DNA from 2 places in the Exiguobacterium sp. MMG028 genome. Region 2 is predicted to be linked to the other one. Evidence: riboswitches for the same ligand, from Rfam matches in the RefSeq annotation. Region 2 holds a riboswitch; the other holds the start of a gene.
The links. A riboswitch is a leader RNA that binds a small molecule or an ion and turns the genes downstream of it on or off. The one in region 2 is predicted to bind thiamine pyrophosphate.
Positions count from the first base shown of each region.

Region 1: another riboswitch for thiamine pyrophosphate. It lies ahead of thiW (energy coupling factor transporter S component ThiW); the one in region 2 lies ahead of PJK55_RS02905 (YkoF family thiamine/hydroxymethylpyrimidine-binding protein).

Region 1 covers NZ_JAQJIN010000002.1:648,885-654,353, forward strand. Annotated here, with positions in the region: gene PJK55_RS10545 (AAA family ATPase) at 1-385, opposite strand, end outside; gene PJK55_RS10550 (hypothetical protein) at 480-1,172, shown strand; gene PJK55_RS10555 (hypothetical protein) at 1,246-1,986, shown strand; TPP riboswitch at 2,032-2,132, shown strand; gene thiW (energy coupling factor transporter S component ThiW) at 2,200-2,685, shown strand; gene PJK55_RS10565 (GNAT family N-acetyltransferase) at 2,714-3,190, opposite strand; gene PJK55_RS10570 (VOC family protein) at 3,309-3,731, shown strand; gene PJK55_RS10575 (VOC family protein) at 3,731-4,129, shown strand; gene PJK55_RS10580 (LTA synthase family protein) at 4,218-5,469, shown strand, end outside.
Region 2 covers NZ_JAQJIN010000001.1:537,238-542,706, forward strand. Annotated here, with positions in the region: gene PJK55_RS02890 (SMP-30/gluconolactonase/LRE family protein) at 1-786, shown strand, start outside; gene PJK55_RS02895 (hypothetical protein) at 799-1,065, shown strand; gene PJK55_RS02900 (GTP-binding protein) at 1,177-2,376, shown strand; TPP riboswitch at 2,436-2,536, shown strand; gene PJK55_RS02905 (YkoF family thiamine/hydroxymethylpyrimidine-binding protein) at 2,619-3,209, shown strand; gene PJK55_RS02910 (ECF transporter S component) at 3,202-3,777, shown strand; gene PJK55_RS02915 (ABC transporter ATP-binding protein) at 3,770-5,113, shown strand; gene PJK55_RS02920 (energy-coupling factor transporter transmembrane component T family protein) at 5,095-5,469, shown strand, end outside.

The sequences.
Region 1 (5,469 bases), on a different contig from region 2:
TCTCTCCCCCGATGGAGACTTGCTGCTCTTCCATCGCCTCGAGCAAGGCGGACTGCGTTCGTGGGACCGCTCGGTTAATTTCATCAATCAAGACGATATTCGCAAAGATCGGTCCTTGTCGATGGTCGAACGTCTGGGTCTGCATGTTGAAATAATCTGCGCCAATCACGTCAGACGGTAACAAATCGGCCGTGAACTGAATCCGAGAAAACGCGCCGTCGAAGCTAGCTGCAATCGCCTTGGCCAGTAACGTTTTCCCCGTTCCCGGAACATCTTCTAACAAAATATGTCCTTCCGCGAGTAACGCCGTACAACAGAGACGTACGACATCCTCTTTGCCTAAATACACCTCGTTCAACTGTTTGATGACCTGTTCCATGCCCATATGATGACCTCCATTTTTTGTCTTAATCAAACTTTACCTTTTTATGGTAAGATAAACAACAAATAGTCTGAACATTCAAAAAGGAGGTAACTTCTTGCGCTGGACGAACAAGTTTTTTCTCATGATTGCCACCACACTCATCGGCACGTTCACGATGATGGTGATTGCGACGAGTGTATTCGAGTGGCTCTATAACCCGGAAACGATACCGGTCGAGGAAAATAATAGTCCTCCGACTGATCTCTTATCGGATGAAGATGATGGAATTTTAATTGGTGAATCCAAAGCAGATTACCCGTATGAATTAGATCCTCGAAAAGGAAAGCTTAACTTTTTTGAGAGAATCACGGAATCTGGAGAATCCACACGACGAAATCTCGGGTTATTCGTCGCTTTACTTGCGCTCGGTTGCCTGTCCTTTTATATCTATCTAAAACGGAAACGACGTGTGGTTCGCGCACGAGATCATGTTGATTCAAACGCAGACCAGCTTGTCGAATCGCTACAACACGAAAACGCTTCGTCCGTTTCGACGCTCACAGCGTTCACGAACGTCCCGATTCGCGATGCACTGATCACATTCAACCAATCTCTCGTACCAGCCAAGCGATTGCGTGCTCATGAGACACTGCAAGAGTGGTTCCGACGCATCGATTTACCGATGAATCCGTCCGTTTATCATGCGGTTCGCTACGGCACATCCTCAGGAGTAACGATTTCTGAAGAAGACACACTCCACTTTAAGAATACACTCGATTCCTACACAACACGCCCTCACCCCGAGTGAGAATGTGCACAGGTTCTGCTTTTTCGTCATGAATGATAAAATGGTGGAAAATGTAAGTTGAGGGGATGAAATCATGAGACGATGGGCGATGTTCGGATTAAGTGCACTTTTACTGACGGGTTGTACGGATACGGTGGCAGACAATCCGATTCCAATCGAATCACCGGATGAACCCATCACAGAATGGACACGTGAAGACTTTAAAGACGTCTATGACCAATATGAACAAACGAAACCGCTCCTCGCTGCGCTCGAACAACAAGGCATCAAACCGTTCCGCGAAACGTTTGAACGCGTCATCATCGCCGGCAATGGTCTCGAGCACACATATGCAGATATTTATCCGTTCAAGCTCGACGACGGGACGTATGCCACGGTATTCGACAGTCAGGACGGGACGTTGATCAACGGTTCCGAGTCGGTCGCTCCGCTGTTTTGGCAAGAGGAGTCTTTCCTTCAGTATGTCGAAGAGATAGAGAATCGGAAATTCGGAACGAGTGCCCCTCCTACCGATGTCGTCCTTACGCAGGATGAATTTCAATCGGTCTATGACCGTCACGCCTACACGTCAGCCCTCCTCGTCGAACTCGATGAAGCAGGTGTCGAACTGGCACGGGAACCAATCGACGATGTGATTATCGCCGGGAATGGCGTGACCGAAGTCACTGCCGACTTGTTCGTGTTCGATGTCGAGAGCGGGTATGCCATCGTATACGACCAGGATGGAGAAATTTTAAAAGGTCCCGAATCCATCTCACCGCTCTTTTGGAGCGAGAAGGACTATGAGGACCTGTTAGCCAAGAATGAGGGATAAGTTCACCCCCCTTCCGATTTTAGCTATGCTATACTCAAGTCAATAAACGACCACTAGGGGAGCCTTCGGGCTGAGACGGCATTTGTGCCGGACCCTTCGAACCTGATCTGGCTCATACCAGCGTAGGGAAGTGGCTTGGGATACGTCTCTGTATGTCCACGCCATTTTTCCGTCTGGAAACGTGGCGTTTTTATTTTTGAAAGGAGACTATTCATGCGTATTCAACAACTCACTTGGATGGCAATGCTCGTTGCCATCGCCGTCGTCGGCTCGATGTTCATCTCGATTCCTACAGGTGTCGCCCGCGCTTATCCGATTCAACATATGGTGAACGTGATTGCCGCAGTTACCGTCGGCCCAATCGGAGCCGTCCTCGTCGCATTCGTGACCGGACTCATTCGCGTCATGACCGGCACAGGGTCACTTCTCGCGTTCCCCGGTGGCATGATTGGTGCACTTCTTGCTGGTATGTTCTTCGTTCGCACGAATCGCGTCTATGCTGCCGCTCTCGGAGAAATCATCGGAACCGGTGTCATCGCCTCGTTGATTGCCGTCCCGTATGCGAAACTGTTGATGGGTTCGACGTTCGGTGCCTTCTTCTTCGTTCCAGCGTTCCTTGCCTCTAGTTTGACAGGCGCGCTTCTCGGTTGGCTCGTCTTATCACGTGTCAAACAGTTGCGACCGAGCATACTCAAATAACGTATTTTGATTTAGGAATCCGACCGACTCATGACGGTCGGTTTTTTGTGTGATAGACCCAGATTGCTTCGCCGTTCGATTCATCGATTAAGCCGCTGTCGACAAAGCCGTTCTTTGCATAAAATCGTTTCGCGACTTCATTCTCTTGATGGAGGCTCAGGATGATATCATCCACATCGTACTCTGTCTGGATAAATGCCACTGCGATGCGTAGACACTTCGTCCCGACGCCTTTCCCCTGTTCGTGTTGATCCATCATGAAACGATCGAGCCACACATAGCGTTCTGTCTGATTTTCTGCTCCGACCATCATGAAACCCACCGGTTGCGCACCGTCATAAAATGCATAGCTCTGCCAATTATATTTCGTATCCTCGACCATCTCTTGAAGCGACTCGGCATTTGTCTCGATGAACCGTGATTGTTTCTCGTCCACTGTCAGAGCAATGATTGCCTCTCGATTGAGTGCATCAATCGGTTGAATCGTGATTTCATTTCCTTTCATGCTTTCACCTCATTGATTTTCTCTCTCTTTCATACGCTTTCTCCCGTAAAAAGTTTCTCCCCCCGTATCTTCGAGACCATGCATTCGCTACACTAGAAATAGAAAGGGAGGTTATCACATGTTCCGAATCGGAAGTATCTTCATTCCCGTATCAGATGTAGAACGGTCCCTACACTGGTATACCACTTATTTTGATGCTCAAGAAATTGGTCGCTGGGAAGGAGGCATCGGTTTGTGTCTACCAGGCGGTTCGACTCAGCTCGGATTGATCCAAACCTCGTCACCACAATCCGTAACGTTCAAAGATGCGTCAGGACAAGCCCATGTCTATTTCAACGTCATTTGTGAAGACATCCAGTTCGCGTATCAATCGTTCGAACAAGCAGGGTTGATTGCGACACCGCTTCACGATTTCGGAGGCATGTCCTGTTTTGACGTAGTGGACCCGGATGGCCATACGATCAGTCTTATCTCGGAAGATATGACTTCCCCGTTCCACCGCAATCGCGTGAACGACCTACAAACGAAAGGAAAGTCTTAATGAAACAAATTCACCATATCTGTATCCAAACACCAGATTATGCCGCATCAAAGTCATTTTACGAAGCGCTCGGTTTTGAGCTCGTCCAAGAGTCGCCAAACTTCCACACACGTGACTTCAATAGTTGGCTCAAACTCGGAGATTTTTATATCGAGCTCCAGACTGCTAAAACGGATGAAACGTTACAAGACTATTCGAAACATGCGGCCGGTCCCGTCCATTTCGCCCTCTATGTGGATGATCTCGAAGCGGAAGTCGCTCGACTCGAACAGCTCGGTGTCACGTTCTTGCCGAAGCACGGTGGCAACATCTACTTCGTCGTCGACGGTCATTTAAGTAAATTGAAAGCACCGGAAGGAACCATCATCGAATTGCGCGATACGTTTCTGATTAACTGAGGCCCCGTGCCTCTTTTTTTGTTGGACACATCTTCACGTTTCCCTCACTCACCTCATCGGGAATGGGTATGAAAAGGATGTGTTGTTCATGATCAAATATCTCGATTATTGGAGCTACTTGTCACTCTCCCTGGCAAAGCTCTTCTTTTTTAGCTGGTTGACCGCGACGGCGTTCGACTTCTCGTTTTTCCTCATCAATTTGGCGACGATTCTACTCCTGACGAGCTGGGCACTCGCCGTGTCTTACCCGATTCGTCGATGGATTTTATACGTTTCTCTGTTCTTACATAGTACCCTACTCGTCTCGGACGTCTGGTACTATCGCTATTTTGAAGACTTATTATCTGTCGCCTTACTGTCTGATATCGGACAGATGGGAGATGTCGGGGGTGGCTTCTTGACGCTTATCCGCCCGATTGATGCATTCTTCTTCATCGACCTCATCATCTACGGCTTGATTTTACGTTACATCAAGTATCACCCTGTCCGTGAAGCGAAGCGGAACGGAAGACGATTGGCAATTGCCGGCTTCGCACTCGGATTTCTTCTCTTCACGATTCCGCTCACCCTCAGTTATCAGCGCGGAGAAAAATGGATTGCAGACGACCCAATCTCGAATATGCGTGAATACTATCATCTCGGTTATTGGGGCTATCACGCGATGGATGTCGCTCGAGGTGTCGAACGTGCGATGGGATGGAACGAAGCCCTGACAGACGAGGAGCGTTCTCAAATCCAAGCACTCTCTTATCAAGAATTAAGTGCCCCGAGTCCGGATACAAACGTCATCGTCCTACAACTCGAATCGTTCCAAACATCTGTCATCGATCAACGCATCAATGGACAGGAATTGACACCGAACTTAAATCGATTGCGACGTGACATGCTCTATTTCCCGAACGTGTATCATCAGACGCATGAGGGGCGGACATCCGATGCGGAGTTCATCGTCAACACGTCACTCTACCCTGTCAAATCCGGTTCAGTGTACACACGTTTCCCGGGAAATCAATTTAGCGCGCTCTCTCAGTCCTTGAACGAGGCCGGCTATGATACGGCAGCCATGCACTCCTTCCGTAAAGACTTTTGGAATCGGGATGATTTTTATGACAATATCGGATTCAATCATTTCTTTAGCGACAAAGACTACCCCGACCAAGGCATCATCGGGATGGCACTCAACGACCAGGAATTCTTGAATACGTCCGTCGGATTCATGGAAGAGTTGGATGAACCGTTTTATGCGTTTTTAGTCGCATTGACGAGTCATACGCCGTACGACATTCCGGAGGACCAGAAACAATTGGACCTGTCAGAAATTGACGACCCGCTTCTCGAAA
Region 2 (5,469 bases):
GATATTGAAGGTCATACGTTATGGTGGTATGACGAGCGAGAAGACGAAATCTCTTCTTTCGAGGTCGGAAAACAAGTCGGTTTTGTCATACCAAAAGTGACGGATGGTGTCGTCCTTGGGTTGAAAGACGGAATCTATGAATGGGATGAAATCAATCGAGATCTAAATAAGATTGTCGAGTTGGATGACCCTGATGGTCGATTACGTTTCAACGATGGGAAAGCTGATCCATATGGTCGCATTTTTGCAGGTACGCTTCACCTTGAGGATGAAGAAAACGAAGCGACATTGTATCGAGTCGATCGAGATGGAACGACAACAACACTTATGGACGGGTTGACACTTTCGAACGGGTTGACATGGTCCCCTGACCATTCCGTTTTCTATCATATCGATACACCGACTGAAAAAATTCGGAAGTATGATTTTGATTTGAAGTCAGGAACGCTCTCGAACGGAGAGGTCGTCGTTGATTTTTCAGAGGAAGAAGGCTTTCCTGACGGGATGACGTCCGACTCTGAAGGCTGTCTATGGATTGCACATTACGCTGGTGGAAGAGTGTCACGTTGGGACCCTTCGACAGGTAAAAAATTATTGGAAGTGCATGTTCCTGCACCGAATGTCACCTCATGCGCCTTTATCGGGGATGGGCTTAATCGATTAGCCATCACGACGGCTCGTGAAGGAATGGATGAGGAGGCGCTTGCCGAATATCCAGATGCGGGATCGGTATTTATCGTCGACACAGAAGTGAAAGGGATGCCATTGTATCGTTTCGGTCGCTGAGGAGGAAATACGATGGTGAAACGACTGTTGGTTCGAGCAGGTATTGGGTTGGCAGTTGCTGCAGCAGTTAAGATGGGGATTCAAAAGATCCAAGAAAATCGAGCACGTGAAAAAGACCATTCGTACCTCGACCCAAAGTGGGATGAGGTGCCGAGCGTCGATTCAGACAAAGACGAGGATGAAGTCGGATTGACTCAACTCGACTCGATTTATCGGGCTGAATGGCAGGCGAATGCTTACCCGCGCTCAGAAGCAGAACGAAGAGCGTTGGAAGAATGATTATACTTTCTTCGAAAACACGTCCGTGTGGCGTGTTTTTTTGTTGACAAAAAGATGTTCCCATTCCATTATATAAAAAGTAATCATTACGATTTAAATGGAGGATATATCATGAAACGAATTCCAATTACGGTACTCTCTGGGTATCTTGGTAGCGGCAAGACGACACTGCTTAACCACATCTTACATAACCGAGATCACAAGAAATATGCCGTCATCGTGAACGATATGAGTGAACTGAATATCGATGAAAAGTTGATCGAGCAAGGAGGATTCTCCCGGACTGATGAAAAATTAGTCGAACTTTCGAACGGATGCATCTGTTGCACGCTCCGAGAAGATTTGTTGACAGCCGTCTATGACTTGACGAAAGATCGCGAGCTAGATGGCATCATTATCGAGTCTTCTGGTATCTCTGAGCCGATTCCCGTTGCGCAGACGTTCACGTATGCCGACGACGCGCTCGGGATCGATTTGACGAGCCGTGTCTATATCGATGCGATGATCACTGTCGTCGATGCGTACCGCTTCTTCAAAGATTTCAATTCCGGTGAATCGCTTATGGAACGCCAACAAGCCGTCGATACAGGTGACGTACGTGAAGTCGTCGACCTTCTCGTCGACCAAGTCGAGTTTGCGGACATCATCGTATTGAACAAGGCGGACAGGGTATCTGAAGAAGAACTGCAGGAGATGAAGGGCTTACTGAAAACGCTCAATCCGAGTGCTAAGTTGTTGACGTCGACCTACTCGAATGTGGCGTTAGACGACCTACTAGACGTCCGGTTGTTCGATTTTGACCAAGCGATGCGCGCTGCAGGTTGGATTCAAGAACTCGAGTCGGAAGAACATACGCCGGAAACGGAAGAGTATGGCATCAGTTCGTTCGTTTACCGTCGGCGTCGACCATTCCATCCTGAGCGTTTGATGAATTGGATGGAACATTACCCTGAAGAAATCGTTCGTGCCAAAGGTTTCTTATGGATTGCGACACGAAACGACCTCGCTTGTCTGTTTTCGCAGGCTGGGTATGCATCAACGCTCGAACATGCGGGTCGTTGGTTAGCGACACTTCCGGAGAGTGAACGAGAGGCTATGTTTGCAACCGAACCAGAACTGCGCGAAGACTACATCGAGCCGTACGGAGACCGACAGAACGAATTGGTCCTCATCGGTCAACGAATGGACCGGGAGACGGTCGAGCGGTCACTTGACGCTTGCTTGTTGACGGATGAGGAGATGGAAACATCGTGGGATACGCTCCATGATCCGCTCCCTGGTACGGGTCAATTCGTCACGTATTCAGATTGACCGTTTACAAAAGATTAAAACATCGCTATACTGTGACTGCATAAGTAACCGCATATTAATGACTGCACTAGGGGTGCTTCGGCTGAGATGAGAGCATGGCTCCGATCCCTTATAACTCGATCCAGATAATACTGGCGTGAGGAAGTGCGGCACTTTCTCTATGCAAGTTTGTATAGATTTTGTTGCTGCATTCTCATGAATGCGGCTTTTTTTATGCAAACACATTTAGAGGGGGAAATAGAATGAATGAATCATGTGGTACGAGTCCGATTGTCGGGTTTCGATTCACACTGAGCCCGATGACAGACGATTTTGTCGGGACAATCAAAGGTGCTCTAAAACGAACGGATCTGTCAGGTGTGTGGAAACATACGGATGACGTGTCGACGGTCATCCGTGGACGAGTCGAGCATGTGTTTGACGTCGCTCGAACGGTGTTGAGTCTTGCTTCGGAGGAAAGGAAGCACGTCTCGATGAGCGGAACGTTCTCTGTCGGTTGTCCAGGAGATTCAACGGGAGATGAGGCACTCGAGGCTCCGAGCGAACCATCAAACGGTGCATCAAGAGACCAGTATGTGTCTTCGCAGTTCGCACTCTATCCGATGGGTGCTGACAATTACATGGAACTCATCTATGAAGAAATCGAGCAAGCAAAACAGGCTGGTGTCTATAACGAGTCGATGCATTATGCATCAGGCATCCATGGGAACTTAGATGACGTGTTCTCGTACTATGAGGGGGCTTTTAAGCGGACGCGCGAAAAGAACCGACATGTTGTCATGACGGTGACGTTCAGCGTAAATAGTCCGTCACATGGAGGGCGACATGCTTAAATCGTGGAAATTGAAAGAAGTCGTCCTTGTCTCCGTATTATCTGTTGTCTTCGCGGTCGTCTATTTATTGTTCGTTCATATCGGTAACTTGTGGGCAGGGTTGATCGGTCCCATCGCCTACGAGTGGATCTTTGGCATCTGGTTTATCGTATCGATTATCTCGGCATACATCATTCGCAAACCGGGGGCGGCATTCATCTCAGAAGTGATGGCCGCAACGATTGAGATGTTGATTGGGAATGCCATTGGGCCACGCATCATCTTGGTCGGCATCGTTCAAGGTCTAGGGGCAGAAGCCGTCTTTGCGATGACGGGCTACAGACGTTATGAGCTATGGGTTCTTATGCTGGCCGGATTTGGGTCGGCTGTCACGAGTTTCGTCTATACATATTTCATGAGTGGGTTCGCGATGTTAGAGCCAGGTTATGTGGCGACGATGTTCGGGCTAAGAGCCGTCAGTGGGATGGTCATCGCTGGGATCGGTGGGAAGTTGCTCAGTGACCTATTGCTGAAGACAGGATCACTTCGCGGTTATGCGATTTCACGAAGTGGGAACGTCCATGGTTGAGACAGAGTCACTTCATTTTCGATTCCCAGAGAGTTCTGAGGCGATTCTTGAAGACGTGACCGTTTCAATCCGTCAAGGTCGTACGATTCTTAGTGGGGCGAGCGGGAGCGGGAAGTCGACACTTCTCGCGCTATTCAACCGTCTCTATCCGGAGAATTGTGACGGAATCCTTGATGGTAGACTCGAACTACTTGGACGATCATACGACGACTATGCACCTGGCGAAATCAATCAGCGGGTTGGGACGGTGTTTCAAGACCCGGATACGCAATTTGTCATGGAGCGGGTGGAAGAAGAACTGATCTTCACACTTGAGAACTTGTCGACACCTGTCTCAGACATCGAACAACGCGTGACGGAAATCCTCGAATCGTTACAGTTGAGTGATTATCGAAACCGAAAAATCGATTCGTTGTCAGGCGGACAGAAACAGCGGATTGCTGTTGCGTGCGCTCTAGTCGGAAGACCGGAATGGCTACTGCTCGATGAACCGTTGACGCATCTAGACCCAGTGACCGCGCAAGAATTTGTAAAATGGCTCGACAAGATGAAAGACCTGAACGTCATTGTCGTCGAGCATCGCCCTCATCTATGGGGGGATTACTTTGACTGGCATATTGAGTTAGAGCGAGGGTGTGTCGTTAGGAATGAATCATTCCGTCCGGTCGAGGATTTTGCATTCGTGAAGTCGAACGCGTCACTCTCAGCTATTCAACGCTACAAGGTTAAAGAGGTCAGACGTGATTCGTTTCAGCTCAACGAGACGGTGCTCCACGTCCGGGCTGGAGAAGTGATTGCCATTCTCGGACCGAATGGGAGCGGGAAGTCGACATTTTTAAGAAGCTTAACAGAACACGATCATCGGGTCGGACTCGTGCCACAATCACCAGAACATCTATTTTTTATGAACTCCGTTGAGCGAGAGTTGCAGTTTGGTCACGAAACATCAATTGAGACCGTGTTATCTGACATGGAGCTTCATAATCAGAGATTCCTCCATCCGTTATCCCTTAGCCATGGTCAAAAACGGAGGCTCGCAGTTGGAATCCAGTCGCTATCGAATAAGCAATTGCTTGCATTCGATGAACCGACTGCAGGTCAGGACGAAGCGTCACTCCATGCACTCGAGGCGCTGATGAAGCGGCATGCGGAACAAGGGCAGACCATCCTGTTCGTAACCCATGACCTATCGTTCGCCAATATCGCCAATACGTTCTATTTGATGAAGGATGGGGAACTTTCGGGACCGTTCGGGGATGAACTATGGAAGAACACAGAGATGCTCCTTGATTATCGATTGCAAGGGAGGGGAGAAAGATGTCACTCCATGACATGAATCCGACGATGAAGTTTGTGACATTGACGGTCATCATGTTCGGTCTGGCACTGTTTTACAACCCTTGGACACCGCTCGTCATCATTGTCGGTACGCTACTGATTCAGCTGGTGGCGACAGACGTATCGTGGAAGAGATGGGGAATGTTCTTAATTCCATTTTTAATCACGGCGATCGGTACGTTTTGGACGACGCTCGTGTTTGGGAAAAATCTTGAGGGAGAGACGTGGATGACCATACTCGGTCAGGACATCACAGTTGAAGAGAGACGTGTTGCCGTTGCCCTTAGTCTTCGCGTCCTGGCGTTCACGGTCCTCTCCCTTCTTTTCATGATGACAACGGATTCAAAGCGATTC